DNA from 4 places in the Streptomyces sp. NPDC037301 genome. Region 4 is predicted to be linked to each of the others. Evidence: riboswitches for the same ligand, from Rfam matches in the RefSeq annotation. Region 4 holds a riboswitch; each other region holds the start of a gene.
What was found. A riboswitch is a leader RNA that binds a small molecule or an ion and turns the genes downstream of it on or off. The one in region 4 is predicted to bind cyclic di-AMP.
Positions count from the first base shown of each region.

Region 1: it holds a riboswitch for cyclic di-AMP, as region 4 does, so the genes downstream of both, ACZ7IB_RS23440 (M23 family metallopeptidase) here and ACZ7IB_RS23640 (C40 family peptidase) in region 4, are expected to answer to the same signal.
Region 2: it holds a riboswitch for cyclic di-AMP, as region 4 does, so the genes downstream of both, ACZ7IB_RS14610 (transglycosylase SLT domain-containing protein) here and ACZ7IB_RS23640 (C40 family peptidase) in region 4, are expected to answer to the same signal.
Region 3: it holds a riboswitch for cyclic di-AMP, as region 4 does, so the genes downstream of both, ACZ7IB_RS28530 (transglycosylase family protein) here and ACZ7IB_RS23640 (C40 family peptidase) in region 4, are expected to answer to the same signal.

Region 1 is NZ_JBVJWD010000014.1:188,095-195,780, reverse strand. Features, by position in the region: gene ACZ7IB_RS23445 (aldo/keto reductase) at 1-106, opposite strand, end outside; gene ACZ7IB_RS23440 (M23 family metallopeptidase) at 247-1,416, opposite strand; cyclic di-AMP (ydaO/yuaA leader) riboswitch at 1,428-1,580, opposite strand; gene ACZ7IB_RS23435 (PP2C family protein-serine/threonine phosphatase) at 1,935-3,092, opposite strand; tRNA gene ACZ7IB_RS23430 (tRNA-Met) at 3,336-3,409, opposite strand; gene ACZ7IB_RS23425 (SPFH domain-containing protein) at 3,531-4,730, opposite strand; gene ACZ7IB_RS23420 (hypothetical protein) at 4,827-5,048, opposite strand; gene ACZ7IB_RS23415 (SHOCT domain-containing protein) at 5,348-5,758, shown strand; gene ACZ7IB_RS23410 (FAD-binding oxidoreductase) at 5,985-7,397, shown strand.
Region 2 is NZ_JBVJWD010000007.1:186,847-194,532, reverse strand. Features, by position in the region: gene ACZ7IB_RS14630 (APC family permease) at 1-133, opposite strand, end outside; gene ACZ7IB_RS14625 (hypothetical protein) at 335-754, shown strand; gene ACZ7IB_RS14620 (DUF305 domain-containing protein) at 856-1,530, shown strand; gene ACZ7IB_RS14615 (ABC-F family ATP-binding cassette domain-containing protein) at 1,635-3,296, opposite strand; cyclic di-AMP (ydaO/yuaA leader) riboswitch at 4,002-4,186, shown strand; gene ACZ7IB_RS14610 (transglycosylase SLT domain-containing protein) at 4,191-4,934, shown strand; gene ACZ7IB_RS14605 (DUF2461 family protein) at 5,071-5,721, opposite strand; gene ACZ7IB_RS14600 (hypothetical protein) at 6,087-6,404, opposite strand; gene ACZ7IB_RS14595 (APC family permease) at 6,754-7,686, shown strand, end outside.
Region 3 is NZ_JBVJWD010000020.1:100,383-108,068, forward strand. Features, by position in the region: gene ACZ7IB_RS28505 (NAD(P)/FAD-dependent oxidoreductase) at 1-1,039, opposite strand, end outside; gene ACZ7IB_RS28510 (Ppx/GppA phosphatase family protein) at 1,501-2,442, opposite strand; gene ACZ7IB_RS28515 (DUF501 domain-containing protein) at 2,515-3,057, opposite strand; gene ACZ7IB_RS28520 (FtsB family cell division protein) at 3,108-3,578, opposite strand; gene eno (phosphopyruvate hydratase) at 3,681-4,961, opposite strand; gene ACZ7IB_RS28530 (transglycosylase family protein) at 5,326-6,078, opposite strand; cyclic di-AMP (ydaO/yuaA leader) riboswitch at 6,082-6,253, opposite strand; gene ACZ7IB_RS28535 (transglycosylase family protein) at 6,553-7,506, opposite strand; gene ACZ7IB_RS28540 (cytochrome P450 family protein) at 7,631-7,686, opposite strand, start outside.
Region 4 is NZ_JBVJWD010000015.1:31,526-39,211, reverse strand. Features, by position in the region: gene bioB (biotin synthase BioB) at 1-812, opposite strand, end outside; gene ACZ7IB_RS23670 (8-amino-7-oxononanoate synthase) at 955-2,097, shown strand; gene ACZ7IB_RS23665 (DUF397 domain-containing protein) at 2,090-2,296, opposite strand; gene ACZ7IB_RS23660 (helix-turn-helix domain-containing protein) at 2,321-3,181, opposite strand; gene ACZ7IB_RS23655 (ATP-binding protein) at 3,386-3,817, shown strand; gene ACZ7IB_RS23650 (LysR family transcriptional regulator) at 3,861-4,799, opposite strand; gene ACZ7IB_RS23645 (LysE family translocator) at 4,872-5,507, shown strand; gene ACZ7IB_RS23640 (C40 family peptidase) at 5,591-6,064, opposite strand; cyclic di-AMP (ydaO/yuaA leader) riboswitch at 6,068-6,240, opposite strand; gene ACZ7IB_RS23635 (hypothetical protein) at 6,676-6,984, opposite strand; gene ACZ7IB_RS23630 (ATP-dependent Clp protease proteolytic subunit) at 6,992-7,627, opposite strand.

The sequences.
Region 1 (7,686 bases), on a different contig from region 4:
CGGCGAACGACTGCGCCTCGTCGGCGGTCCAGCCGAAGACGTTGCCACCCAGGGCGAGCGGGAAGACCTGGAGGTCGGAAGGGCCCAGCTTACGAAGAGAAGTCATATCTCGATCAACGGACTCCGGCGGGTCCGCTATTCCGGCAGACCGGCAGCCCTGACGTCGGGGGGTGAGCGTCAGGACTGCCGGGGTTCAACGGCCTGCGAACCGGCTCGGATCACGAAGGCCGGGAGGCGGCCGGCGGATCAGGGGTTGAGGCCCTTGTCGCGCAGCCAGGCCATCGGGTCGATGCCCGTACCGTCGGGGGTGTGGACCTCCAGGTGGAGGTGCGCGCCCGTGACATTGCCGGTCGCGCCGACCCGGCCGATGGTCTCACCGGTGGTGACCTTCTGGCCGACGCTGACGCCGATCGAGGACTGGTGGCAGAACCACAGCTCCGTACCGTCGTCGAGCTCCAGCACCGTGCGGTAGCCGTACGAACCGGAATAGCCTGCCGACTTGATGGTGCCGCCGTGTACGGCCTTGATCGGGGTGCCGGCCTGCGCCGCGAAGTCGAGGCCGGTGTGGTGGCCGGAGGACCACATCGGGCCGGCCTGGCCGAAGGTCGAGGTGATCGTGTACGAGGAGGTCGGGATGGCGTAGCTGGCGGCGAGCTTGGCGAGCCGCAGGGCCTCGGCCTTCGCCTTGGCTTCCTCCTCCGCCTTCTTCTTCTCGGCGGCGGCCTTGGCCTCGGCCGCGTCCTGCTGCTTCTTGGCCTCGGCGGCGGCCTTCTCCGCGGCCGCCTTCTCCTGCGCCGCCTTGGCCTCGGCGTCGGCGGCGTCCCGCTGCTGCTCGGCCTGCTGGAGGATGCGGGCGCGGAGTGCCTCGCCCGCGTCCATCGTGCCCTGCTCGGCCTCGGCGGCGGTGAGGCCGGCGGTGGTGAGCGGGGCGGCAGCGGCGGCGGCCTCGGCCTTGTCGGCCTCGGACTCACCGGAGAACAGGGAGCCCACGCCGGGAAGGGACTTGGCGTCGGGGAGGTTGTCCGAGATGGAGTCGGGAAGGGAGATGGAGACCGGCGGCTTGCTCTGCGCGGTGGCCATGCCGCTCGCGCCGACTGCCGCGATGACACCGACCCCGAGCACCGTGGAGCTACGGGCAAGTCCGTTGCGCTGCTTGGCGATGCGGTGCTTGCCGCGTACGGGGCGGACGGACTCCTCGGTGGGGTTCCACTCGTCCCAGCTTCTGTCGGGCTCAGCGTTGCCGTCGGCGCGGAAATCGCTGCCGAACTCACCGGCGAAGTCGCCGCCGAACGCCGTTCCCGTCCCGGCGGTTCCGTAGTCGGAGCCGAAATCGGTTCCGAAGTCGGCGCCGAAGTCGGAACTGAACTCGGGGTTGAACCGAGAGGGGGCCTCGGGGGCAGGCTTGTTGGACGCCACGGGGGCGCACTCCTTTCCTTCCTTCTCGCCTACCGGGTTAGCTGACGGGTTCGGAGCAGGAAGGTCTCCTACGGGCCCCTCTGCCTCTCACGAGACACAGGTGTCCGATTCACCCCATGTAGGTGGTTCCCCGGTTCCCTTGCGGAATTCGGCGCTCGCGCACGGTGCCGCCACTGACGACGGCTGGGACGACCGCGCTGCGTTATCGAACGTTAATAGACACACGGGTCCGATTCCAAGCTGTTCCCACTGATCGTTCAGGTCTTTGGCCTGGACTTTACGGGACACAACCGGGTGGAATCGGACGAGTTGATCGCCCCTCAGTCATTACCCGGTTTCTGACGTTGCGTCAAATGTTATGCGGAGCGACGCCTATCGGTTACGTACGGTGGCATCCCGTACCCAAGGCCGCGCACCCAAACCGCGCGAAACACCCGGCCCGCACGAGGCACCCGGCCGGCACGAAGCATCCGGCCCGCACGAAGCATCCGATCCACGCGGAGCCCCCGCCCCACCCGTCACATCGTTTCCAGGCCCACGATCTTCACGGTCCTGCGCCGGTCCGGCTGCCCTTCCGCGGGACGTACGGCCGCGAGCAGCGCCATGTCGTCGGTCGTCTCGCCGCCTGTGTGCAGCCGCACGTCATCGGTCAGCGCGGACAGCAGCTCCTCGGGCCCCGGAAAGATCCGCCCGCGCAGCCGGGCCGCCGGGTCGTAGAAGACCCCATCGGCGTTCCGCGCCTCGGAGAGACCGTCGGTGTAGAGGAGCAGGGTCGTCCCCGCCGGCAGATCCCACTCGTCCGCCCGGTCGGGCCACACCCCCAGGTCCATCCCGAGCGGTAGCGCGGGCACCGTGGACCCCAGCACCTCCACCGCCCCGTCCGGGTGCAGCAGGATCGGCTCGGGATGACCGCGGTTGACGATCCGTACCCGGGACACCCCGGACGGGATCTCGGCCAGTACGGCGGTGATGAACCCCTCGACCGCGTCCAGCCCGCCCCGCGCTCCCTCCCGCGCCAGCGCCCGCTCCAGCCGCTGCGCCACGCCCTCCAGCGAACGCTCCTGCTCGGCCGCCTCCCGGAACGCCCCGATGACCACCGCCACCGACTCCACGGCGTCGAGCCCCTTCCCCCGTACGTCCCCGACCACCAGTCGCACCCCCTGGGGGGTGTCCGCCACGGCGAACAGGTCGCCGCCGACGAACTCGTCCGCCTGCGCCGCTTCGTACCGCGCCGCCACATGCAGCCCGCCGATCCGGTCGGACGGCTTCGGCAGCACCGCCCGCATGGCGGTCTCCGCGATGACCCGCGCGGAGGCCAGTTGCTCATTGCCGCGCCGTACGACCGCGTTGATCACAACCGCGAGGACCGAGACGGTGGCCAGGGTGAGCAGCTCGATCAACGGCACGACCAACGGCAACGGGTTGCTGTACAGCCGCAGCACGGTGACGGCCACCATCGCGGCAATGCCGGTACAGATGGTGCTGGACAGCGAGAAGAACGGCGCGGCGATCAGCGGCGCCGCCACGAACAGCGGAATGGCGGTGAAGACCGGCGGGGTGAGGAGATCGAACGCCAGCCCGCCGAGGATCATCAGGGCGGGCAGCATGCGGACGAACCGCCGGGAACGGGTGCCACCCTCGACATGTCTGCCGCGCCGCTTCAGCCGCTTCCACACCTGTGGTCTCCTGCCCGGTACGCGCGCGGCTGCGGACGGTACCGCGCCCCACCCCCAGGCTCGCCGGAACGGAGCCGTGCGGCGACTCCTCGTCGACCAATGGGGGTACATACGTGGTACAGCTCACACCGCCCGGACCTGCTCCTGCACGGGCCCGCAGGCCGGCCGTCCCACGCCCCGGAACGCGACGCGGAAATGAATCAGGCCCGGCACGCTGCATGCGTGCCGGGCCTGATTCTTCAGTAGCGGGGACAGGATTTGAACCTGCGACCTCTGGGTTATGAGCCCAGCGAGCTACCGAGCTGCTCCACCCCGCGTCGGTAAACACAACTCTACGGCATGTCCGGCGCGCGAATGACCACTCGGCGAATCATGGCCACTCGGCGCTCGGTCCGAGCGCCCGGCGTGGCGACGCCGAACAGCGTGGCCCCCGCCCCCTCAGTTCGTCTCGGTGATGCGAGGAGTGGCCTTCCCGTCGACCGCCGGGGGCTTCATCGGGTTCGCGCCGCGCTGCAGCGAGTGGAGGATCGCCAGCCCCTGGCTGACCACGCCCGCCGCCATCTCATTGACACCATTGGTGCCGTTGAGAACGGTGAGGTCGGCCCCCGACATGCCGCGGGCGGCCGCGTCGGCCAGGGCGGGCAGGTTCTCCACGATGCGGTTGGCCGCGATGAGCTCCTGGTTGCCGTCGCGCAGCGAGGTGGCACGCACGCTGTTGGCGTCGGCCTGCGCCTGGGCGAGGGTCCGTTCGGTGTACGCGCTGCCGTCGGCCTCGAACTTCGCCCGGTCACGGGCCGCTTCCGCGAGAGTGCGCTGACGGTACGCCTCGGCATCCGCCGGACGCCGGACCTCCGCTTCGAGCCGTTGCGCGGCGAGAGCGGCCTGCCGCTCGGCCAGCGCGGTCTGCTCCTCGATGACCTCCTGCGAGGCCCTGGCCTGGGCGAGCGGTCCGGCCTGCGCGGCACGGGCGTTGTACTGCTCGGTCTCGGCGAGGAAGCCGGCCCGCTTGATCGCGGTGTCACGTTCGTACTCCGCCTTGAGCGCGGCGGCCTGCTGCTCGCGCTGACTGGCTTCCTGGTCGGCCTTGGCCTCGGCGATCCGGGCCTGGCTGGCGACCGCGGCGGCGTGCGGGGCGGCGAGGTTGTTGATGTAGCCGGTGGCGTCGTCGATCTCCTGGATCTGGAGGGCGTCCACCACGATGCCGAGTTTCTCCATCTCGCCGTGGCTGCCCGCGATGACCTCCTGGGAGACCCGGTTCCGTTCCCGGATGATCTGCTCAACGGTCAGCCCGCCGATGATGGAACGCAGGTGACCGGCGAAGATCCGGCCGGCGAGTTCCTCCATCTGCTCCTGCTCGGACAGGAAGCGGCGCGCCGCGTTGGCGATGGACACGGCGTCGTCGCCGACCTTGAAGACGGCGACGGCCCGGACGTTGAGGCGGATGCCCTGCTGCGTCACGCAGTCCTCGGTGATCTCCGCCTCGCGCAGCGCCAGGGAGAGCATGCGCGCCTTCTGCTTCACGGGGAGCACGAAACTGCCGTGTCCGGTGACGATCCGGAACTGGGTGTCCAGCGTCTGCCCCTTGGAACCGGATATGAGCATCGCCTCGTTGGGGGCGGGAACGTGCCAGAAGAACATCGGAAGACTCCTGCCGTACGTGACTGCTCGATGTACCTACGTCACTGCTCGACGCGGATACCTCACTGCTCGGCGTGGTGACGTCATTGCTTCGGCTCAGGACGGCAGTCGTTCCACGATCACGCCCCGCGCCGAGACCGTGTCGACGACAACGACGCGTGCGTCCCTGTCGATCGACGTCGCCGACCATGCGGTGTAGGCCTCCGACCCACCCCGTACGGCCACCAGCACTTCGCCCGGACCATCGGCGGGAATCGGCACGGTGACGCGGCCTATCGCCCCGACCGGGCTCCGGGCGGACTCATCTGCCGTGTGCATGCGCCCTCGCGAGCATCCCTGCGTGCGCCTGCTCACACCGCCGCTCACGCCGCTCTCCGCGTCGCATCTCACGCCGCTGTCCACGCCGTTTCTCACGCCGCTTCATGAACACGAGGCGACCCCGCCTCCTGGAGGCCCGAGCCTCCCTCGACACTTCCACGGTACTCCGCACCCGCCCCGGAGGATCGCCCGGAGGACGGCCCCGAACGACAACGAGCGGGGGTAGTTATCTGGTGATATGACTGATTTACCATTCAGTCAGTCGACGCGATGAACTCGCGGTGATCGGGGAGCCGACAGTGGACGATTACCCCCTGCTCAACCTCTTCTGGACCATGCTCTGGTTCTTCCTCTGGATCATGTGGCTGTTCCTGCTCTTCAAGGTCATCTCGGACATCTTCCGCAGCGACGACCTCGGCGGCTGGGGCAAGGCCGGCTGGCTGGTCGTGGCCCTGCTGCTGCCGTACCTCGGCGTTCTCGTGTACGTGATCGTGCGCGGCAAATCCATGGGGACGCGGGACATCAAGGAGGTGCAGCAACGTGAAGCGGCCTTCAAGGCGTACGTACGGGAAGCCGCAGGCACCTCCGACGCGGGCGGTCCGAAGAAGGGCGGCCACGTCGACGACCTGGCGAAACTCGCCGAGCTGAAGGACCGGGGAGCCATCACGGACGAGGAGTACCAGCGGGCGAAGACGAAGCTCCTCGTCTGAGCGCACCCCCGCAGCCGTGACGCGCATGTCTCCCTCCACCCGGTCCGGCGAACTGGCACGGCTCCCGGACCGCGGGGAGGCTTGAGACATCAGTCCACGGTGGCCGCCTTCCGCCCGCGGTTCCGGGGGTGCCGGAGCGCCGTACACATGCACCCTCCGACGGCCCGACAGGGCGGGCCGGGCGGAGTGCGGTCCCCGTCTCGGCGAGCAGGGAGATGGCCGGACCATGAACGGCACCACGCTCGAAACCCTGGACGCGATGCGGAGCGCACTGCGCGGTCCCGTCATCGGTCCGCAGGACCCGGAGTACCGAACCGCCCGCACGATCTACAACGCCATGATCGACAAACGTCCGGCGGCCGTGGTGCGGTGCAGCGACACGGCGGACGTCATGGCCGCGGTCGATTTCGTCCGGGACGAGGGCCTCGTGCTCGCGGTCCGCGGCGGCGGACACAGCGCCGCCGGACTGTGTCTGGTGGACGACGGCGTCACCATCGACCTGTCACCCATGCGCTGGGCACACATCGACCCCACCGCGCGAACGGCCACGGTCGGCGGCGGCACCACGCTCGGCGACCTCGACCACGCAGCGCACGCCTTCCAACTGGCCACCCCCGCCGGAATCCAGTCGACCACCGGCGTCGGTGGCCTCACCCTCGGCGGCGGCCACGGCCACCTCACCCGCAGATACGGCCTGACGGCCGACAACCTGCTGGCCGCGGACGTGGTCCTCGCGAACGGCACTGCGGTGACGGCGAGCGACACCACCCACCCCGACCTGTTCTGGGCGCTGCGCGGCGGGGGCGGCAACTTCGGCATCGTCACCTCCTTCACCTTCCGGATGCACCCGGTGGACACCGTGGGCGTCGCCATCACCCTCTGGCCGGTCGACCGGACCCCCGAAATACTGCGCTGGTACCGCGACTTCCTGCCACAGGCCCCCGAGGACCTGAACGGCTTCTTCGCCGCGCTCACCGTGCCGCCCGGTCCCCCTTTCCCGGAGGAGGTCCAGGGTCAGAAGATGTGCGGTGTCGTGTGGTGCTGGACAGGCGACCCCGACCTCCTCGAAGCCACCCTGAAGCCCGTGAACGACCCCGGCGCGCCCGCCTTCCACTTCACGGCGCCGATGCCCTACACCGCCCTGCAGTCCATGTTCGACGAGCTGCTCCCCGCCGGCCTGCAGTGGTACTGGCGCGGCAACTTCTTCGACCGCATCACCGACGACGCCATCGCCGTACACGCCAAGTACACCGAGAACCTCCCCACCGACCTGTCGACCACGCACCTGTACCCGGTCGACGGCGCCGCCCACCGGCCGGGGCCCGACGACACCGCCTGGGCCTACCGGGACGCGGTCTGGTCCGGCGTGATCGCGGGCATCGATCCGGACCCGGACAACGCCGAGAAGCTCAGGCAGTGGTGCGTCGACTACTGGGAGGAGCTGCACCCGTACTCCATGGGCGGTACGTACGTGAACTTCATCGGCGCGGGCGAAACCCCGGACCGGGTACGCGCCACCTACCGCGACCACTACGACCGCCTCGCGGCCATCAAGCGCACCTACGACCCGCACAACCTCTTCCACGCCAACCAGAACATCGAGCCGGCGGCCCGACCCGGCCGCATCGCAGGAACCTGAGCCGCCGTCAGCCGGACCGGCCGTCAGCACACCGCCGCAGACCCCTTCCAGCCCCATACGCGCGAAGGCCCGCGCCCGGTATCCGGTAACGGCCGCATACAGCTCACCGTCCACGGGAGTGTCGCGCCGTCTACATCGCTGTAGACAGTCTACGTTGCACGGGCATAGAGATGCGGCGAGAGGCCGGCGCGCAGGCGTGGCCCGGAGCGCGAGCCGGGCGCCTGATGCCGTTCACCGCTGTCACACAACAACGGGTCGCCCACTGCCCGCCCAGTGAAGCGCCGAACGG
Region 2 (7,686 bases), on a different contig from region 4:
CCGCGGCGGCAGGCGCCAGTGCGACGAAAATGCCGGCGCCGATCATCGAACCCAGGCCGATGACCACGGCGTCGAGCACGCTCAGACGGCGCTTCAACTCGTTCGTTCCCGTCGACGCCGTCGACGTGTTCATCGCTCACTCCCAGCCGGGCGCCCCGCACGAGCAGGTCCCGCAGTCCGTACGTATGCAGAGTTTCGCGGGCACGGTAGCCCAGCAAGGTGTCCGGACGGTGCGGGGTGCGACGGGACGGGGTGCGACAGGACGAGGAAACCCTGCGGGGGTATCCTCGGGCACGTACCGCAGGACCCGTACGACCGAGAATTCGAGGCAGCCGTGGATCGCAGGCGGACGCGCACACCGGGAGCGTCCCGGCTGCTCGTGCTGTGTGCCGTCCTGTGCGGGCTGTTCCTCATGCACGGGGCCCCGGCGAGCGCCGCCGAGGGCTGCCACGGCGCATTGGCCGCGACCTCGGACGCGCCCGTGTTCACGACGACGGGTACCGGCCACACAGCCTTGACGGATGAGCACGGCACCGCCCACGCGGCCGACGCCATGACCGGGATGAACGGCGAGTCGTGCGTATCCACCCACGCCCGCGACCGCCTGCTGCCGCTTCCTATGGCGCTGGGCCTCGTGGTCCTGGCCGTATGGGTGCTCGGGAGGCGACGTACGGCGGTGCGCGGACCGGAACGGCGGGGTCCGCCGTTCGCCGGCAGGGATCTTCTGATCCAGGTGTGCATCGCGCGGACGTGACAGGTGTCTGCCGGCTCCCGGCCATCAGGCCGGACCAGCCGGATGATCCTGCCCCTTTCGCGTGCCACGGACGTGGCACATCCACCTGGAAAGAACGTGTGATGTCCGCTTCTCTGTCTTCCCCTGCCCGCCGCCGCGCGCTCACGGCCGCCGGTATCGTCGCCTCACTCGCTCTGACGCTGGCGGCCTGCGGCTCCTCCGAAGGATCCAAGACCGACGGCTCGTCCACGCCCGGCATGGACCACGGCTCCGCCAACGCCTCCGCGCCTGCCACCCCCGGCAGCGCGTTCAACGACGCGGACGTGAAGTTCGCGCAGCAGATGATCCCGCACCACCAGCAGGCCATCGAGATGGCGAAGCTGGCCGACGGCCGCGGCGCCGACCCCGAGATCAAGGAGCTGGCCGCCGAGATCGAGAAGGCCCAGGATCCCGAGATCAACACCTTGAAGGGCTGGCTGACGTCCTGGGGCAAGCAGCTGCCCTCGGCCTCGTCCTCGATGGGGGACATGTCCGGCATGGACCATGGCTCGGACGGTTCGGGAATGTCGGGGATGATGTCGGACAAGGACATGAGCGACCTCGAGGCCGCCAAGGGCAAGAACTTCGACAAGAAGTTCGCTCAGTTCATGATCGGCCACCACCAGGGCGCGGTCACCATGGCCGAGGACGAGCAGAGGAACGGCAGCAATGCCGACGCGAAGAAGCTCGCCGGCGCCGTAATCACGGCCCAGACCGCCGAGATCGAGAAGATGGACAAGATCATCACCAGGCTCTGACCCTTGGCAGGGGGTGCGGGCCTTCGTCGTGCTGAAGGCCCGCACCCCCTCCCGCTACGTCCGAGGGGCCGGACGAGCCCGGCCTCTCGGACGCACGCGGCCGCTCAGTCCGTTTCCGGTGTTGCGAGCAGGTCGCCCACCTCCTCCGCGGTGGTGTCCCGGAGCTCCTCCGTGAGGAGCAGCCAGCGGGTGATGCCGACCGATTCGAGGAACGGCAGGTCGTGGCCGGCGATCAGCAGCGCACCCTCGTAGGACTCAAGTGCGCTGGTCAGTTGTCGCACGCTGGCGATGTCGAGATTGTTGGTCGGCTCGTCCAGCATCAGCAGCTGCGGGGCCGGTGCGGCGAGCATCGTCGCCGCGAGCGCGGCACGGAAGCGTTCCCCGCCCGAGAGGGTGCCCGCCGGCTGATCCGCGCGTTTCCCCTGGAACAGGAAGCGCGCGAGCTGGGAGCGGATGTGGTTGTCGGCGACCCCGGGAGCCATGCGGGCGACGTTCGCCGCGACGCTCAGCTCCTCGTCCAGCACATCCAGCCGCTGTGGAAGGAACCGCAGCGGTACGAACGTCCTGGCCTCGCCGGACAGCGGAGCCAGCTCGCCGGTGAGGGTGCGCAGCAGTGTCGTCTTGCCGGCGCCGTTGCGCCCGACGAGCGCGATCCGTTCGGGCCCGTGTACATGGAGGTTGCCCTCGTGCAGCCGGCCGAACCGGGGACGCAGTTCGTGCAGGCTCAGCACGGCGCGTCCGGTGGGAACGGCGGTGTGGGGAAGGCTCACCCGGATCTCGGCGTCGTTACGGATCGCGTCCGCGGCCTCTTCGCGGCGCTCGCGCGCCTCACTCAGCCGCTCCTCCTGGAGGCCGCGAAGCTTGCCCGCCGACTCCTGCGCGGACCGCTTCCGCGCGCCGGCGAGGATCTTCGGGAGCCGTCGCTCGGCCTCGATCTTCCTGCCGTGCCGCTGGCGGCGCGCCAGCTTCACGTGGGTCTCCTCCAGCTCGCGCTTCTGCCGGCGTACGTCGGCCTCGGCGGCCCGCAACATCCGCCCGGCGGCTTCCTGTTCGGTGGCCAGGGCTTCTTCGTAGGCGGACCAGCCGCCTCCGTACCAGTTCACGGATCCGGAGCGCAGTTCGGCGATGCGGTCCACGCGCTCCAGCAGTTCGAGGTCGTGGCTCACCACGACGAGGACACCGGAGCGCCAGGAGTCGACGGCCTCGTAGAGCCTGTGGCGAGCGAACACGTCGAGGTTGTTGGTCGGTTCGTCCAGCAGGAGAACGTCGGGATGCTCCAGCAGCAGTGCGGCCAGGCGCAGCAGGACGGTCTCCCCGCCGGACAACTGGCCCACGGTGCGGTCCAGTTCGACATCGCCGAGTCCGAGTGACCCCAGTGTCGCGAGGGCTCGTTCCTCGACGTCCCAGTCGTCGCCGATCGTCTCGAAGTGTTTCTCGTCCACATCCCCGGCTTCGATGGCGCGCAGCGCATTGCGCCGTCCGGCGATGCCCAGGGCCTCGTCCACACGCAGCCCCGTGTCGAGGGTGATGTTCTGAGGGAGGTGGGCGAGGCTGCCACCGACGGTCACCGAGCCCTGGGACGGGCGCAGTTGGCCGGCCAGCAGTCGCAGCAGTGTCGACTTGCCCGCGCCGTTGGTCCCGACGAGACCGGTGCGGCCGCGGCCGATGCTGAGGGAGAGCCCGTCGAAGACGGTCGTGCCGTCCGGCCACTGGAAGGACAGGGCGGAGCAGGTGAGAGAGGCGTTGGGGGCGGTGGGTGTCGCCATGGTGATCCTCGCAGTCGCAAGCGCGGTGAATGGGGGCTTCGTATGCGAGCACCACGCAGCGACCGAACCGAGAGGGAGGTGCGGCGGTCCGAAAGATCGAGGGACGGCTCATGCACCGAGGTCGCATCCACGCGGGGTCACGGGCAGGACTGAACACTGCTACCGCGTGACGGGCGTACGGCTGGAGCCGTACGGCGCGATGATCGCGAACCTCAGATGCGCAACGTCCACCTCTATCGGAGACAACAGAGCCGTTGAAAACGATATCTACCCGGAGGGCGAAAGGCAAAGCCTCGATGTCGTGTGGGGGAGTGCGACGAGCGGCCCGCGGGCCGCTTCGCCCGGAGGCCATGGAGCCCTGTCGGGTGCGATCGGCCCGAGAGGCATCCGGATCGTATTTAAATGCTCCAGTATGGGCGATTTGCTTAGAGGTGATCCCTTGGTTAATGAAAGAGGCATTTGGAGAGAGTTGCAACCTTTGAATATTGCCCGAATTGCGCCTTTTGGGGACCCCGTGGTGTGAGTCACGTTCAGAGTTCAAGGCGCCGTGGCGCGCTACCCGGTTCCCTTCTGCGCAGGGAAATTTGGCTTCGCAGTGTGAGGTGGATTACTGCCAAATCCGCGGTTCGATCTTGCAAATGAATTGTGATCCAGAAATAGACCCTTGTTCCTTTCGGTGTTTCTCGTCTACGGTCACCGTCAATCCGGACGGAACGCCGAATCCTGCCGCCGTCCGGCAATCCGACCACTCATGTATGGCAGGAGCGGGGGACCCAGGTAGGCCGCCGATCCGGTATCCGGAACGGCTCGGGGTGAAGCCGCATTTGCGTGCGACCAGACATCTCCAGTCCGAACCCGACAGCTCACCTCGTAGGCGACGGAGAGGAATTCGCTATGCCTGCAACGGGTAACCACCGTCGTCGTAAGTCCACTTCGCTGACCCGCGGTCTCATCGTCGCGGCCACGGGCGGAGCCGCTCTCGTGCTTCCGCTGGTCGGTGCCGGCTTCGCCTCGGCCGCGCCGGCGCAGTCCGCCACCGCCGAAAAGGCTGCGGCGTCGACCGTCGCCTCCGTCAAGGAAAAGACCGCGCAGAAGGAAGCGCCCACCGTCTATTTTGTGATCGCGGGCGATACCCTTTCCAAGATCGCGCGGGAGCATTCGCTCAGCGGTGGCTGGAAGAAGCTGTACGAGGACAATCGAGAGATCGTCGGCGACAACCCCGCAGGGATTCGCCCGGGCATGAAGCTGACAATCGGTGCCCAGGCCGAGTCCAAGACTTCCACCACTGCCGCACCGGCCGCGAAGCCTGCGACGTACACGAACGATCTGGACGGCTGGATCAAGGAGTCGCTGGCCGTCATGGCCAAGCACAGAATTCCCGGCAGCTACGACGGAATCCACCGCAACGTCATGCGCGAGTCCTCCGGTAATCCTCTGGCCATCAACAACTGGGACTCGAACGCCGTCAAGGGCACGCCGTCCAAGGGCCTCCTCCAGATCATCGACCCGACGTTCCGTGCCTACCACGTGCCCGGTACGTCGATGGACAGCTACGACCCGATCGCCAACATCACCGCAGCGTGCAACTACGCCGCCGACAAGTACGGCTCCATCGACAACGTGTTCGGGGCCTACTGACGCACAGCGGCGCCGATGGCCGTTCAGTACCGACGGGTGGCGAGGGGCCGAACAGGCCCCTCGGAAGGGACCGCACCCACCGGTCAGGGACCGCCTTTCGGACTCTCACCCACGTGGACAGCATGCGGAGGCGACGCTAGACGGCGCGCCGGCGGGAACCGGGAACGGTCACATGGCCGGCGAGCCAGGAGAGCAGGGGTTCCAACTCCTCCGCCGCTCGGAGCACGGCGTCGACCAACGCCGACGTGTGCTGTGCGCAGTCCCCGCCGAGGGGACGGGCAGCGGAGACCGAGCGGTACCGGAGCAGGTCGGCACGGGGATGACCGGCGTCATGGCCGCGTGGCATGCGCTTCATGGTGTCGCCGGTGATCTCGTACCCCTGTGCCCCCAGCGCCTCGACGGCGCGCACCAGCCCGGGGCCACTGCCCTGCGCGGCAACGGCCGTACGGAACAACGGCACCTGCCCCGGGTCCGGGTAGGTCCAGCCGCCCTTGATCCGGAGCCCGTCGAGGTCGAAGCGGAGACCGATCTCGACGTTGCGTGCGATCCGGATCGCCGCCACTTGGTGCTGCCACCACCACGGGTCCTTGCGGAACCCCCAGACGGAGAAGTCTTCGTAGGCCTGGTCCGCGTCGGCCACATCGTTCAGCAACGCGATCATGGGCTGCCGTACGAGACGCTCCCGGTCCTTTCTGTGCTTCTCGCGAGCTTCTTGCGAAGGCATGCCCTCCAACTGCAGAAGCAGCTCGAACGCTTGCTCTGTCCAGCCGCTGAATGCTCTTCTCACGCAAGAGATCCTAGCGATCCGGGACTTGAGGGTCGGCGCGCACCAGGTTGTGAGCCGAAGTCGTGCCCTGCTCGCCGGCCGGGTCTCATGCGCGGCCGGCGGGGCGGTTCAACCGCCGGACAACGTCTGTACTGGTGTCCGAGCGGGCTGCGGGTGCCATCTGTTCCACCCAGGAAACCCGTTATACGTCCGATCTGTTGGCGGAAGAGATGGAGGGTGAGCCAACGCCCGTATGAGATCAGCAGCCTCCTGCCGGAGCAGGCGCGAGCCCTTCGCCGTCGCCACGGACCGTCACACCGCCTGAACCGGGCTGCCACCCGGTGATCCGGACCGCAGCGCCCGGCGCGCGCCCGCCGACGCAGGCCTCACTCCTGGGCGCTCTCCGTCGGCTGCTCCGGCTTCTGTGGCGGAGGGCTCGGAACCGTGGCCCCCGCTCCCTCCCGGACGGACTCCACCACCGCCTCGTGAAGGCGCCGGCTGTCGTCCTCCGAGCAGCACGGAACCGGGCTGCCCGACATGGTGAACCAGTCGATCGCACCCGTGTACTGCACAGTGACCTGGGCTGTGTCATCGGCCCAGGTCGTGTGAACGGTCAGGTCTCCGGACAGGACGCCGACCTCGTCCGTGAGCACGCCGCCACGCCCGGAGAAAACACCGCGAGTCGTCCATGACGCCCAAGCCATGTCTCCAGGCTGGCATCAAGACCGTGGACGCGCGACCCGCGGCCATGCGCGCATCGCGGCGCTCCGGGGCGCCCGCCCCCTTCCGGAATCTGGAATGGGCGAAACTTTGCACCGGATCCTGCTGCGGTTCCCGCACCCGCCAATCCCCATAAAATGACGAACTCTTAACGTCAAATCGTCAGATCTGCTCGCTGAAACAACGAATTCCGAAGGTGAACACCTCTTGACCTGCGGAACTCGTCAGGATTGCATGTCGCGCTGGGAGCGACGAAACCACTCACCACGTCCTCGTCTGGAGGCGATACCGCTCCCGCGCTCAGACACCGCACCTTTTGATCGGAATCGCACGATGACCGAAACGCTCAGCGCTCCCCAGGCGCTCGCCCCCGCGACCGGCCCCACTCCACAGAAGCTCAAGCGTTCCATCGGCGTCGTGGGCGGGACGCTGCTCACGCTCTCCTGCGTGACGCCCGCTTCGACACTCTTCGTGGTCGTACCCGACCTGTTCTCCAGCCTGGGCACGTACACCGCCCTCACGATCGCCATCGGCTCGCTGCTCTGTATTGCGGTCGCCTTCTGTTACTCGGAGCTGGGCACCCTCATACCGAGCGCGGGAGGTGAGTACGCCATGGTGTCGACCATGGCGGGACGGCTGGCCGGGTGGCTCGTCTTCGTGCTCTCCCTGCTGGTCGTGATGATCGTGCCCCCAGTCATCGCCATGGGGACGGCCGACTATCTCGCTCCCGTCGTGCACATTCCGGCTCCCGCCGCGGGCGCCGGCGTCATGGTCCTCGCCACCCTCGCCGGTCTCCTGGACCTGCGCGCCAACGCGTGGATCACCGGGATCTTCCTCGTCCTCGAAGTGATCGCGGCGGGCGTCGTCGCCGTTCTCGGCTTCGCGCACTCCGAGCGCGGGGCCTCCGCGCTGGTGCACGGGTCGGTCGCCTCGTCGGGCAGCACGACCTCCACCGTCACCGCGATGATGGTGGTCTCCGGGCTCGCGATCGCTCTCTTCATCACCCAGGGCTTCTCCACGGCCGTCTACCTCTCGGAGGAACTGGAGAACCCGCGGCGCAACGTGGCCCGCACCGTGCTCGCCACCCTCGCCATCTCCACCGCGGTCATTCTCGTCCCGGTCATCGCCATCACGCTGGGCGCCCCGGACCTCGAGGCCCTGACCTCGGGCGACCTCAACACCATGGTCGCCGCCTGGTCGAACTCGGCCGTCGGTACGTTCGTCAGCCTCTGCGTGGCCCTCGCGATCATCAACGCGGGCATCGTC
Region 3 (7,686 bases), on a different contig from region 4:
CGGAGATGACGTTGTCACCGAGGACCTTGGCCTGACGCAGCGCGTGCTGGGCGTTCGGCGGGCACCAGGCGTTCGGGTTGCCGGCCTTGCGGCCGACCATGTCCGGAACCTGGGCGTTGTCGCCTGCGGCCCAGATGTAGTCGGTGCCCTGCACCTGGAGCTTCTCGGAGGTGTCCACGTGACCGCGCGGACCGAGCGGCAGACCGAAGCGGGCCAGCGCCGGGTTCGGCTTCACGCCGGCCGTCCACACGATCGTGTTGGAGTCGACCTCGAGGCCGTTCTTCAGCACGACATGACCGTCGACGCAGGAGTCCATGGAGGTCGAGAGGAAGACCTCGACGCCACGGGACTCCAGGTGCTCCCGGCCCCAGGTACCCAGCTTCGGGCCGACCTCGGGAAGGATCTTGTCCGCGGCGTCGACAAGGATGAAGCGCATGTCCTCGCGCTTCACGTTCGTGTAGTACTTCGCCGCGTCGCGGGCCATGTCCTCGACCTCGCCGATGGTCTCCGCACCGGCGAACCCGCCGCCCACGAAGACGAACGTCAACGCCCGGCGGCGGACGTCCTCATCGGTCGTCGAGTCGGCCTTGTCCAACTGCTCGAGGACGTGGTTGCGCAGGCCGATGGCCTCCTCAATGCCCTTCATACCGATGCCCTGTTCGGCGAGGCCGGGGATCGGGAAGGTGCGGGAGACCGCGCCCATCGCGATGACCAGGTAGTCGAAGGGCAGCTCGTAGGCCTCGCCGACGAGCGGCGCGACCGTGGCGACCTTGCGGTCCTGATCGATGGTCGTGACGCGGCCGGTGAGAACCTCGGCCTTCGGCAGTACGCGTCGCAGCGGGACGACGACATGCCGAGGCGAGATGCTGCCGGCGGCGGCTTCGGGGAGGAAGGGCTGGTAGGTCATGTACGACCGGGGGTCGACGACCGTGACGGTCGCCTCGCCGTAGCGCATCTTCTTCAGAATGCGCCGAGCTGCGTACAGGCCTACGTACCCACCGCCTACTACGAGGATCCTGGGACGCTCCGTGGTGCTCATGCCATCGAGTATCCACCCCCCTCGGAGGGCATGCTCGTGAGCCCCTTCACAAGGTATGGCCCACCCTCTGCTACACTTCGCCGCCCGCGTGACCGAGGTCATGGCGCCGGAGGGGAACCACGGCGTAGTGGCGAACGTTGTTCACCGCCTGTGAGCTGGCCCTTGAGCCTCCGAACCGGGTGAACCACCGCCCCGATTCACATGCCGGCAACGCGTCCGGAACAGTCCCGTATCGATACGGAACGACCCCGCGAGCGGCCCTGGATGCCCATACGGACCAGAACTGCCCCCCACGGGGTCGAATTCCTTGTGAAGAAGTTCACGAACTTCGTTGCGACGTGTCTCGCGAGGCACCCCCCGGGTGGTCCACGAAGGCTCAAAAGTGCAGGCCGGAGTGCGCATGAGCATCGCTCTCCCGCCCTGCGGAAGGCCCGCCGCACGCCTCCCCCGCACGAGCAGACCTACGCGATCGACCAGCCGATTCCGTCGAGGATGTCGTGCTCGCTGACGACGATCTCCTGGGCCCCGGTCCGCTTCATCACGGCGAGCAGGATCAGCGCTCCCGAAGTGATCACATCGACCCGTCCCGGATGCATCGCGCCGATCGCGGCACGCTCGGCGTGGGTGGAGGTGACGAGCCGTCCGGTGATCTCCTGGACCTGGTCGAGGGAGATCCGGGAGTGATGGATCGCCTCGGAGTCGTACGCGTCGAGCCCCAGGGCGATCGCGGCGACCGTGGTGACCGTCCCGGCGAGGCCGACGAGGGTGGCGGCCCCGGTGAGCGGGACACTCTCCTCGGCGAGATCGAGGGCGGCGTCGATGTCGGCGCGGATCGCGGTGATCTGACCGAGGGTCGGCGGATCGCTCACGACACCGTCGTGCACGAGGTGCCGCTCGGTCATCCGTACGCAGCCGATGTCCACGGAGCGCGCGGCCCGCACATGGTCGTCGCCGACGACGAACTCGGTGGAGCCGCCGCCGATGTCCACGACGAGATACGGCTTCGCGAGGTGATCTCGGCCCGCGAGCTCCTTGGTGGCGCCGGTGAAGGAGAACTCCGCCTCCTGGTCGCCGCTGATCACCTCGGGCTCGACGCCCAGGATGTCCAGCACGCCACGGACGAACTCGTCCCTGTTCTCCGCGTCGCGGGAGGCGGAGGTGGCGACGAAGCGTATCTTCTGCGCCCCGTACTCCTTGATCACCTCCGCGTACTGGCGGCATGCGGAGAACGTCCGCTCCAGGGCCTCGGGCGCGAGCCGGCCGGTGCGGTCGACGCCCTGGCCGAGGCGGACGATCTCCATCCGGCGGTCGAGCTCGACGAGCTCACCGGTGGACGGGTCCGCGTCGGCGACGAGCAGACGGATGGAGTTGGTACCGCAGTCGATGGCGGCCACGCGAGTCATGAATGCTCCTGTGGGATCAAGCCCCTCCGGCGATCGAGGAGCGGGGGCCGGGGGCGGAGCCCCCCGGAACGGTCAGGCCTCGTCGCCCGCGTCCGCGGACTGGCAGGGCGTCACGCACGGCCCCTTGCGCCACCACTGCGGCAGCATCGCGATCGCCTCGTCGCCGAGCGGGTTCACCCCGGGCCCCGCGGCCAGCGAGTGCCCGACCAGCACGTGCAGACACTTCACCCGGTCCGGCATGCCCCCCGCACTCGGAAAGCCCTCAAGGACCTCGATGGCATCGCGCCGGACGATGTAGTCCTCGTGCGCGGCCCGGTACGCGGCGGCCAGCTCGGGGTCCGTACCGAGGCGCTCGGTCATCTCCTTCATGACGCCGTTCGCCTCCAGCGTGCCGATCGCGGACGCGGCACGCGGGCACGTCAGGTAGTACGTCGTCGGGAACGGCGTACCGTCCTCCAGCCGGGGCTGCGTCTCGACCACGTCCGGGTTGCCGCACGGGCAGCGGTGCGCGATCGCGCGCAGCCCGCGCGGCGGGCGGCCCAGCTGCTGCTGGAACGCGGCGATGTCCGCCTCGGTGGGCGCGGTGGACTCGGTCTGCGGAGGGGGGGTTTCCATGCCTGCCTAGGTTCTGATCGGGCTGCGGTTCTGCAGATGGATGAAGAGAGTCAGTCGCGGTCGGCGCTGTCGACGCCGTCCCAGAGATTGGAGTGCCACGGCCGTCCGGACTTGTCCGTCTCGCCGTTGCGCTCCTTGACGGCGTCGGGGTCGATCACCGTGTAGCCGGTCTCCCCGGGGAGAAGGTAGTGCAGGTGCTTGCGGGCCAGCTGCCTGATGTACGCATCGTCCTGGAGGCGCGCCTTCTCGTCGCGCAGCTCCTCGGTGCGGGCCGCGGCCTCCTGCGCCATACGCTCCTGGTCGGCGATCTCGTCCCGCTGCGACACGTACTGCCGCATCGGGTACGCGAGCGCGACCACCAGGGAGCAGACGACGAGGGCGAGGAAGGCCGCCCGGCCGGTGAGCCGGGAGCGGCGGGCCTGACGGCGGCTCTGCGACCGGTAGACGCGGGCGGCGGTCTGCTCGCCGAGCAGCCGCAGCCGGGTCGCGGTGGAGAACCGGTCCCGGTCCTTCGCGGCCATGTGTCCGCCTCCCCATTACGCACGTCCGTCCCCGCACACGGTACGGGACCGAGTGCGGGGACGGACGGAGGCCGAGGCCTTCGGCCCTCGAAGGGCCAGTGCTCAGCCCTTGAAACGCGGGAACGCCGAGCGGCCCGCGTACACCGCGGCGTCGTCGAGGATCTCCTCGATGCGCAGCAGCTGGTTGTACTTGGCGACGCGGTCCGAGCGGGCCGGGGCACCGGTCTTGATCTGACCGCAGTTCACCGCGACGGCGAGGTCTGCGATGGTGACGTCCTCGGTCTCGCCGGAGCGGTGGGACATCATGCACTTGAAGCCGTTGCGCTGGGCCAGTTCGACGGCGTCCAGGGTCTCGGTCAGCGAGCCGATCTGGTTGACCTTGACGAGCAGGGCGTTGGCGGAGCCCTCCTCGATGCCGCGGGCCAGACGCTCCGGGTTGGTGACGAACAGGTCGTCGCCGACGATCTGCACCTTGGCGCCGAGCTTCTGGGTGATGACGTTCCAGCCGGCCCAGTCGTCCTCGTACAGCGGGTCCTCGATGGAGACCAGCGGGTACGCGGAGATGAGCTCCTCGTAGTACTCGGTCATCTCGGCGGCCGAGCGGGACTTGCCCTCGAACTCGTACTTGCCGTCCTTGTAGAACTCGGACGCGGCGACGTCGAGCGCGAGCGCGATGTCCTTGCCCGGGGCGTAGCCGGCTTCCTTGATGGCCTCGAGGATGAGGTCGAGGGCGGCGCGGTTCGACTCCAGGTTCGGCGCGAAGCCGCCCTCGTCGCCGAGACCGGTCGAAAGACCCTTGGTCTTCAGGACCTTCTTCAGCGTGTGGTAGACCTCGGCGCCCCAGCGCAGGGCCTCGGAGAAGGACTCCGCGCCGATCGGGGCGATCATGAACTCCTGGATGTCCACGTTGGAGTCGGCGTGCGACCCACCGTTGAGGATGTTCATCATCGGAACGGGCAGCAGGTGCGCGTTCGGACCACCGAGGTAGCGGAACAGCGGCAGGTCCGAGGCCTCGGAGGCGGCGTGGGCGACGGCCAGCGAGACGCCGAGGATGGCGTTGGCGCCGAGCGAACCCTTGTTCTCGGTGGCGTCCAGGTCGAACATCGCCTGGTCGATCAGCCGCTGCTCGGTCGCGTCGTAGCCGACGAGCTCCGGGCCGATCTGCTCGATCACGGCGAGGACGGCCTTCTCGACGCCCTTGCCCTGGTAACGGTTGGGGTCACCGTCGCGAAGCTCAATGGCCTCGAACGCACCGGTGGAGGCGCCGGACGGCACGGCAGCACGACCCGTGCTGCCGTCGTCGAGGCCAACCTCGACCTCGACCGTGGGGTTCCCCCGGGAGTCGAGGATTTCCCGGGCTACGACGACGTCGATGGACGGCACGAGGCATCTCCTTCTGGGATATGACACTGGTTGTGCAGGGTCACTTTGGCCTTGCGACAAGAGCCTAACCGGCCCGGCCCGCTCAGTCGGACGACCGCCCGTCCCCTGGGACGAAAAAGGACCCAAGAGCGAGCATTGCCGGGCAAACGGTCAGAATTTTACTGATCAGCAACTACAACAGTTGAACGATCACCCATAGCCAACACCCCCTGTGCGGCACACGGGGCTCCCTCTGTACAGGGGTGACGCACCACACGTGGAGGCGGCGTATCGGACAGAGGTGCCGCGTCACGCAGAAACCCCGGCCCGGCGCGTACGGGGGATTGCGCGCCGGGCCGGGGTGCTCGGGGGGAGTGAGCCTGAACTACTTCGTCAGGTGGAGCTGCTGACCCGGGTAGATCAGGTCGGCGTCCTTGACGATGTCCTTGTTCAGCTCGAACAGCTGCTGCCAGCCGCCCTTGACCTTGTGGTCGGCGGCGATCTTGCTCAGGGAGTCGCCGGAGGCGACCTTGTACTCGCCGTCGCCCTTCTTGACCTTCTCGCCGGTCGGGGTGGTGACGGTCTTCTCGGCCTGCGGGGCGGCGGAGCGGTCCGAACGGGAGGCGGCCGGGGCCTCGGTGCGCTCGGTCTTCTCCGGCTGGGCCTGCCGCTTCGGCGCGGCCGGGGTGCTCTTCTGCTCGGTGGCGTTGGAGCTGGAGGTGGAGTTCGAGGAGGAGCCGGTGTCGACGCCCGGGTCGACACCGTCGTTGGTCAGGTTGCCGGCACCGGCGCAGCCCCAGGCACCCGGCCCCTGCATGTCGAGGAGCTTCTCGGCGGTGGCGATCTGCTGAGCCTTGGTGGCCAGGTCGGCACGGGAGGCGTACTGCGTACCACCGGCGGCGGCCCAGCTGGACTGCGAGAACTGCAGACCGCCGTAGTAGCCGTTACCGGTATTGATGGACCAGTTGCCACCGGACTCGCACTGGGCGACGGCGTCCCAGGTGGCGACAGAGGCGGCGGAGGCGCCGGTCGCGCCCATCAGCGGTACGGCGACAGCGGTACCGGCGACACCGGCGAGCGTGGCGATACGGACGGCCTTGGACGGGCGGCGGTGCTTGCCCTTGCTGGAAAGCAGCATGGAACTTCTCCTCACCGACGCCTACGAGGTGAGCTGTCGGGTTCGGGCCAAGTGAGTTGCCCGGTCGCACGTCCTAGCACGCGACTTCACCCCAAGCCGGTCCTGATGCGTCTTTCGACGATCGGGCCCGGCGCTTACCTGGGTCCCCCGCTCCTGCCTACGGCGCTTTACGCGTCTGTTCCCTTCGACCGACGGCAGGATTCGGCGTGACGGTCGACGGGGCCCGCGGTGCGAGCGGTTCCGACCGTAAACATACGCAACCCTCACATTCAAAGACGGACACATCGGACAATCTTCCCCTACTTGCATCTGAGGAACCGTCGTTTTCGCAGGTGGGGGCGGTGCAGAAGGGTTACCCGGACGCGACACGCCAGTTGACGCAAAGAGACCCATGTCTCACTTACACATAAGCGGACATAGGTCTCTGAACTACCCCAGTTTTTGAGGCCTTTTTAACCGATTTTCAGACCGACCTCACTCGGCCTTCACATCGAGATCGAGGCTCTGGCCAGGGAGGATGAGGTCCGGGTCGGAGCCGACGGCATCCTTGTTGGCCTCGTAGAGTGCGGGCCAGCCACCGGAAACCTTCTGTGCGTCAGCAATCGCCCAGAGGTTGTCGCCGGGGTGCACGGTGTACGTACCGTCGGCGACCGAAGCGCCCGCGTCGCGCGCGTCGGCGTCACCGCGGGAGGCGTGGCGGCCCGACTCGCGGTCAACGCCGTACGCATCCCGGCTCCCTTCGGGGGCCGGCGCGCCGCGGTGCTTGCCACCGACACCGTCGGACGAATCGGATGAACCGGATGAGCCGGACGAATCGGGCACCCCGGAGGACGGAGTGGCCGGCGCGGTGGCCGGAGGCTTCGCGGACGTCCTGGCCTTGTCGGCCGACTTGTCGGCGGCGCTCGAGCCCTTCGAGCCGCCCGTACCGTCCGAGGCCCTGCCCGACGGCGCGGCGTCATCGGACGGGGCCGCCGACGCACCGTCAGCCGGCTCCGCGCTCTGTGTCGGCTCGGAGGAGGGTGCGGACCCCGGGTCGACACCCGGCAGCGTCCCGTCCACCGCGAGGCCGGAGATGACCGCACAGCTGGGCCACGCCTGCGGGCCCTTGTCGTCCAGGACCTTCTGGGCCACGGCTATCTGCTGCGCGCGGCTGGCGAGGTCGGCACGCGGGGCGTACGTCTCGCCGCCGTACGCCTTCCAGGTCTCCTGCGAGAACTGCAGACCGCCATAGAAGCCGTTGCCGAGGTCGGCGCTCCACATGCCGCCGCTCTCGCACTCGGCCACCCGGTCCCAGGTCGTGGCGTCGGCCGCGTGCGCACCGGACGCGCCGAGCAGCGGGATGGCGATGGCCGATCCGGTCACGCCCGCGGCGACGACGATGGCGGGTGCCTGACGAGGGCGACGGTGTCTGCCGTTCGCGGAGCCCATGGGGTTGCCTTCCGTGTGACTGACGAGTGACTGGTGAGTCGAACGGTGAACCTAGCGGGACTCGAACGTGTGTCACAAGTCGATGCAGCACAGATCACGTGAAAGTCACAGAGTTGACGGATCGTCACTTCATGCCGGGGGCGGACCCCGGCGCGAACTCCACGGGCAGAGTGCGCAGTC
Region 4 (7,686 bases):
ACCTCCACGTCCGGGCAGACGAACCGGACCATCGCCAGAATGCGCAGACACCGCTGCGGGGTGAGGTTCCATTCCTTGGCCAGCGGAGTGCCCTCGAACGGGATCAGGAAGTTCACCGGCACCGAGTCCGGGTCGAGCTCGCGCAGCGAGAAGACGACATCGACCAGATCGGCGTCGCTCTCACCCATTCCGGCGATCAGCCCGGAGCACGCCGAGAGCCCGGCGGCCTGCGCCTGCTGCACGGTCTCCACCCGGTCCGCATAGGTGTGAGTGGTGGTGATGTCCCCGTACGTCCCCTCGGACGTGTTGAGGTTGTGGTTGTACGCGTCGGCGCCCGCTGACCGCAGCCGGTCGGCCTGTCCGTCGGAGAGCAGACCGAGGCAGGCGCACACCTCGACGCCCTCGTGCCGCTCCTTGATCGCCTCGATGGTCTCCGACACCCGGTCGACATCCCGGTCCGTCGGACCGCGACCGCTGGCCACCAGACACACCCGCTTGGCGCCACCCGCCACCCCGGCGGCGGCGGCCTTCGACGCTTCGTCCGGTTTCAGCCAGGTGTACTTGAGGATCTCGGCCTTCGAGCCGAGCCGCTGCGAGCAGTACGAGCAGTCCTCGGGGCAGAGCCCGGACTTGAGATTGACCAGATAGTTCAGCTTCACGCGCCGCCCGAACCACTGACGGCGCACCTTTCCGGCCGCGGCCACCACTTCGAGCAGGTCGTCGTCGGAGGTCGCCAGTACGGCGAGTGCTTCTTCGCGGGTCGGCAGTTCGCGCCGCAGTCCCTTGTCCACCAGCGTGTTCAGGAGGTCCATGGCGTTGATCCTGGCCTACGGCACCGCCCGCAGCCAAGGAGGAACCGGACAACAGAGCCCGTCTGGGGTGTGTGTATTGCCACACCATGACCTGCTGCGTGCCCGGTTAGGGTCTGTGAGCTGCCTACAAAAGGGACCGCTCATGCCCTTCGCCCCGTTCGACTGGATCGACGACGAGGCGCGCCGCCGCGCGGACGCCGGACTCGTCCGTACGCTTCGCCCTCGGCCCGCCGAACCAGAACTGCTGGACCTCGCGAGCAACGACTATCTGGGCCTGACCCGGCACCCCGAGGTCACCGCCGCCGCGGCCGAGGCCGCGCGCAGGTGGGGAGCAGGGGCGACCGGATCGCGGCTCGTCACCGGCTCCACCGCATTGCACGCCGAACTCGAACGCGAGCTGGCCGATTTCTGCGGTTTCGAGTCGGCCCTGGTGCTGTCATCGGGCTACGCGGCCAATCTCGCCGCCCTCACCGCGCTCACCGGCCGCGGCTCGCTGATCGTCTCCGACGCGGGCAACCACGCCTCGATCGTGGACGGTTGCCGGCTCTCCCGGGCAGAGACCGCCGTCGTACCGCATGCTGATCCCGATGCCGTGCGCAAAGCCCTGCAGGCACACAGGGGACGCGCGCTGGCGGTCACCGACTCGGTCTTCTCGGTCGACGGCGACGCTGCGCCGCTGCCCGAACTGGCCGACACCTGCCGGGCGGAGGGTGCCGCACTGCTCGTCGACGACGCGCACGGTCTCGGAGTGCTGGGCGAAGGCGGCCGGGGTGCGCTCGCCGCCGCCGGTCTCGCGGGCGGCGAGGGAATCGTCACCACGCTCACCCTCTCCAAGTCCCTGGGCAGCCAGGGCGGGGCGGTCCTCGGTCCGGCCAGGGTCATCGAACACCTGGTCAACACGGCCCGTACGTTCATCTTCGACACAGGCCTCGCACCGGCCGCGGCGGGCGCCGCTCTCGGGAGCCTGCGGCTGATCCGTCGCGAGCCGGAACGCGCCGGCAGGGCCCGTGCGGTCGCCACCGCTCTGTACGAGCGGCTGACCGAGGCCGGTCTGACCGCCGTTCGCCCCGACGCGGCCGTGGTCTCGGTGCGGGCACCCTCGGCGGACGCGGCGGTGCGCTGGGCGGCCGACTGTCGCGCCGCGGGAATCGCGGTGGGATGCTTCCGGCCGCCATCGGTGCCGGACGGTGTCTCCCGGCTGCGGCTGACAGCGCGAGCCGATCTGACTCAGGAGCAGATCGCCACCGCCGTGGCGATCGTACGGCGGACCGCTCCTGTCAGCTGACCGAACCCCGGTGCAGGCCGGAGACGAAAGATGTCCAGGCCGCCGCGGAGAACCGCAGCGGTGGCCTGGACACATCCTTGGAGTCCCGCACGGCCAGCCGCCCGTCTGTGAACGGCGCGGCCTCCACGCAGTTGTTCATACCCGTGCTACGGCTGCTGCGCTGCCACCGTAACTCGTGTTGTGCGAGGCAATCCGACATGAGCCCCCCTCGGGCAGTCCGGGGTCACCCACCGTCGCGGTCGATCGCGGCGATGAGGTCCAACGAGTGCTCCGGCGACAGCGCGTGCGCCTGCATCGTGCGGAAGGCCGAGCTGTACGCCTCAAGGTCTTCTTTCCGCTCCAGATAGAGGCTACTCGTCAAATGGTCGAGAACTACCACGTCCAGATCAGAAGTGTTCGGAAATGAGAAGATAACGAAAGGGCCGGTGAGGCCGGCATAACCACCGACCGAGAACGGCAGCAACTGAAGCTCTACATGGGGTAGTTGAGCCACGCGAGTCAGATGGCGCAGCTGGTCTCTCATCACCCGGCGCCCACCGACCTCGCGCCGGAGCACCGCCTCGTCGAGCACCGCGCTCAGTCGCAGCGGCGGATCGGTCCGCAGCACCCCCTGCCGGGCGAGCCGCACCTCCACCAGCGAGTCCAGCTGGCCGGCGGGTAGTCCGTCCAGCGAGGCCCGGGTCACCGCACGTGCGTAGTCGGCCGTCTGCAGGAGACCCGGTACCACCGAGGTCTCCAGGGTCCGCGCGGTCCGCGCCTGGGACTCCAGACTGATGAAGTCGCGGTACTGCGGCGGGATCAGACCGCGATAGGCATGCCACCACCCGGTCCCGCCACCGCCCGCCGAACCCGCCAGCGCCGCCAGGAGCGTCCGCAGCTGCGTGTCGTCCACGCCGTACGCGTCCAGCAGCCGGGTCACATCGACCGGCCGCACCCCACTGACACCGGTCTCGATCCGGCTCACCTTCGACTGGTGCCAGCCGAGCATTCGCGCGGCGTCCCGGCTCGTCAGTCCGGACGCATGGCGCAGGCTCCGGAGCTCCTCCCCGAGCTTGCGGCGCCTCACCGCAGGGCCGTGCTGCATCTGCGGCCTCCCTCCCTCTTCTGCCGAGCGGACAGTGTGACGCCCGCATACGGTCTTGCGTGGCAGAGTTCACCGCATTGAGCGACAGATATATGCATATCTTGGTGGATCGCCGTCACAGAGGGCAGCATCAGTGGCAATCTGGCGCGAAGCACAACCGGGACCGGTCGCGGGTCGGTCCAAGTGGGAAAGGGACGGCTCGCCATGGCAGACCACCAGGAAGCAAGCGTCACTCTGCCGAGCGATCCGGTCTCGGTCTCGTCGGCCCGGAGATATGTGGCAAGGGTGCTGACCGAATGGGGTCTGGCCATCGACACGGAGTTCGCCGACAGTATCCGACTGATCGTCTCGGAACTCGTGACCAACGCCGTCCAGCACACCTTCGGCCAGTCGCCCACCTTCACCGTGGACCTGAGGCTGGAGCGGGAGGAACAGCTGCATCTGGGTGTGACGGACAGTCACCCGCGCTGGCCTCGGCGGCTGCCCGCCGCCGTTCAGCAGGACAACGGACGCGGCATGGTGATCATTCGCTGTCTGGCCAAGGAGTGCGGGGGCCGGCTCACCGTCACCCCCACTGCCGACGGCGGCAAGACGGTCTGGATCGCGCTCCCGTGGAGCATCCCCGTGCAGAGCTGACCGACCCTTCGATCCGCCGCCTCCCCGTCTCCCGATCGCGTGATCACCCGCCCTCGCCGCCCGGCCGCTGCGCCGAGGCCGCCCGCCCGAACCCACTGCGCAACAGTGCCTGGAGTGTTGCCGCCGCGGCGCTCGCCCGGTCGCCGCGGTGCACCATCGAGATCGTCCGCCGGAACGAAGCGGGCTCCAGCCGCCGCACGGACAACGGCGTCGACGACATCGCGGCAACCATCTCCGGTACGACCGCCATTCCGATGCCCGCGCTGACCAGCGCACACACCAGCGCGTAGCCGGGCGACTCGCAGACCACGGCGGGCGTCGCCCCTGCTTCGGCCAACGCCTGCTCCACCCCGCGGCGCGGTGGATGCGTCGGCGCACTGCTGATCAGCGGCCGCCCCGCAAGTTCTGTCACCGGCAGTCTCCCGGTGCCTTCGGACAGCATCTGCCCGACCGCCGTGATCAGGACCAGTTCCTCGACCAGCAGCGGTTCGGCGAATACCCCGGAGGGCCAGGCCGCTGCGGCAGCCGGCTCGTACACATGGGTCAGCGCAAGATCGGCCTCGCCCGCGGCCACCGCCGCGACCCCGTCCGGCGGCTCGTACTCGGTGACCGCCAGTTCCACATCCGGGTGGGCGCGACGGAAGGCGCTCAGCACCGGCGGCAACAGATGGATGCCCGCGGTGGTGAACGTGCCGACCCGGAGGCGTCCGCCGGAGAGTCCGGAGAGACGGGCCAGTTCGTGGCGGGCCAGGTCCATCTCGTCGAGGATCCGCCGTGCGCGTCCGACCAGCAGTTCACCGGCGGCCGTGAGGCGGGCCCCTCGGCGGTGGCGCACCAGCAGTGCAGCGCCCGCCTCCCGCTCCAGCTTGGCGATCTGCTGGGAGAGCGCGGGCGCAGTGTAGCCGAGTCGGGCGGCGGCCCGGGTGATCGATCCGGCTTCCGCGACCGCCACCAGCGCCGCGAGCCGTGTCGGGTCGTACATTAAGCGTTCCTTTTGGCAGACCCAGAAGATTGCAAGTACACGCTAAAGGCTCTGCCGGGCCAGGGTGGACCCATGGACGCACAATTGATCGCCTTCACCGGGGTCGCCGCTGGAATGGTCGCGCTGCCGGGCGCGGACTTCACCGTCGTCGTACGCAACGCGCTCGCCTCCCGGTCAGCGGGGGTGGCGAGCGCGCTCGGTGTTGCCGGTGGACTCCTCGTGCACACCGCGCTGGCCGTCGCCGGGCTTGCCGCTGTGCTGGTGACGCTGCCCGTACTGTTCCGCACCGTTCAGCTGCTCGGCGGGGCCTACGTCCTCTGTCTCGGCATCAGTGCCCTGTACGCGGCTCGGCGCCGCACCACGGGCAGGGCGGGCGAGGCCGAGGGCGAACCAGCAGGGCAGGGAACGGTACGCGCACTGCGCCAGGGCTTCCTCACCAACGCCCTGAATCCCAAGGCGCCGGTGCTCTTCCTGAGTCTGCTGCCGCAGTTCGTTCCCGACGGGCAGCCGCCGCTCCCGAGGACCTTGTTGCTCGCAATGATCGTGGTGCTGCTTGCGCTGATCTGGTTTCCCGCCGTGGCCCTCCTGGTGGACCGGCTGGGCCGGTGGCTGCGCCGGCCGCGTACCGCCCGCGCCATCGAGGGCGGCAGCGGCGCGGCGCTCACCGGTCTGGGGCTGGTGCTGGTGTCCGGCTCCCTGCTGCACTGAGGAACGAGCGGGTCAGCGGCGGAGACCCGGGCCTGTCCGGTGGATCACGGCCGGGGGCGCGGGCCTGATGCGCCGGACAGGCATCAGCGGACCCGCCCGTAATAGACGCTCTTCGTCCAGATCTTCTCCAGCCGGACCACCGCGCCGGTCCTCGGCGAGTGCCAGATCCTGCCCTTACCGGCGTAGATCCCCACGTGGTAGATGCTGCGGCCGTAATGGAAGAAGACCAGATCGCCGCGTTGCCTGTGCGAGGCCGAGATATGGCGGGTCTTGTTGTACTGCTGCTGGGCCGTGCGGGGGAGCTTCTTGCCCGCCTTTTTGAACGAATAGACCGTCAGACCCGAGCAGTCGAAGCGGTTGGGGCCGGTGGCCCCCCACCCGTACGGCGATCCCTTCTTCGACGCGGCGATGTTGAGTGCCTTCATCGAGAGTGCCGCTGCCTGGGCTTGGGGCGTGGCGCCCGGGGCAAGCATGGTGCCGCCGACGGCGGCCAGTGTCAGAACCGAGGCCGTGCCGGCCCGGGCGAGCAGAGACGGGACATGAACCTGCGCAGCCATGCGCAACCCTTCGTCAGCCGCCTGTGAAGGATGACCTGTCGGGTTCGGGCTGGCGAAGTTGCCCGGCCGCGCTCGGCGGCTTCACCCCGAGGGTCGACCGGTGTTCCGGTCGACCCGTTGTGCTCGGGTCCTCCACTCCTGCCGATCCACTTCTGTCGACCAGGCATCCGGACGGCGGCAGGACTCGGCGTCCGCCCGGACCGCCCCGTCGCGGTGGCGGGGGCTTGTCGTCCCAGGGATCTTGACGCACCGACTGCCGGATTTCCGAGTGAAAGCGACGATATGTGAGTCTCCTCACGAATGGCCCGTTTGGGTGGGGCTGGTGATTTCGAAGACCGTGCAGGTCACTCGGACCGGTCTCGCACCAGGGATGGAGGGAGGGATTCCGATCACTGTTCTCGCAGAAAACGCAAGTTGAGATATCGCCCGTGAGGGGGAATCCCTACGCCGAACGAGCTAGGAATTTTGATGTGCCTGCCGGGCGTGTCGCGCAGGGGAGTTGAGCGAAGTCCGTCGGAGTCGGGGACGGAGTGAGTTGAGCAAACCCCGTCGGAGGTGAGGGCAGGGGGAGTTGGCCGGAGCCGGCCGGGGTGGGAGACGAAGTGGGCTGCTCAACTCGTCTGAGCGGGGGGTACGGTGACGCGTCCGGCCCGCCGTTCCCCGTCCAGTACGCGCAGCGCCCGCGCCAAGGTGGCGGCGTGGATCTGCGCCTCGCCGCGCTCATGCATCAATGCGAGGGCATCCCGCAGCGCGCCCGCCCGTGAGGCCAGTGCCTGTGCGGCGCGCAGTGCGCCGTAGGTGTCGCTGCCGCGTGCCGGGTTGATCCGGCCCAGTTGGTCCAGGACTTCGAGGTAGCAGTCGATGAACTCCCCCTCCGCGCGCGTCAGTGCGGGGAGCGGCGGCAACTCCGGTGGCTGCATCGGGCGTTCACCTCGCGCTGTGCGGCGGGAGTGACGACTTCCGGGTCTCCATGATGTGGTCCACCAGACCGTACGCCTTGGCGCCCGCCGCGTCGAGGATGAGGTCGCGCTCGATGTCGGTGGCGATCTGCTCTGCGCTGCGGCCCGTGTGACGGGCCAACAGTGTGGTGATCATCTCGCGGACCCGTTCCAATTCCTGTGCCTCGATCTCCAGATCGGAAGGCTGGCCCTGAACCGGCTCGGTGAGCCCGGGCTGCTGCACGACGACCCTGGCGCCGGGCAGTGCGTGCCGCCGGCCGGGAGCGCCTGCGGCGAGCAGTGCGGACGCGCAGGAACCGGCCTGGCCGAGGCAGTAGGTCTCCACCTCGCAGGTGAGGTACTGCATCGTGTCGTAGACCGCGGACATGGCACCGAACGAGCCGCCGGGGGAGTTGATGTAGAGCGAGATGGGCCGGTCAGGGGCGTCGTGTTCCAGATACATGAACTGGGCGATCAGATCGGTGGCCGCGGTGTCGTCGACCGGGGTGCCGAGGAAGACGATCCGTTCGGCGAGCAGCTTGGAGTACGGATCGAGGGTGCGGGTCCCGTTGGTCGTGCGCTCGGTGAACTCGGGCAGCACGTAACGGGCGGTGGGGCGGAACAGCATGGCGTTGCCTTTCCTCCGGGGCTGTACGGGGACCTGCGCAAGCATCTGTAAAGAAT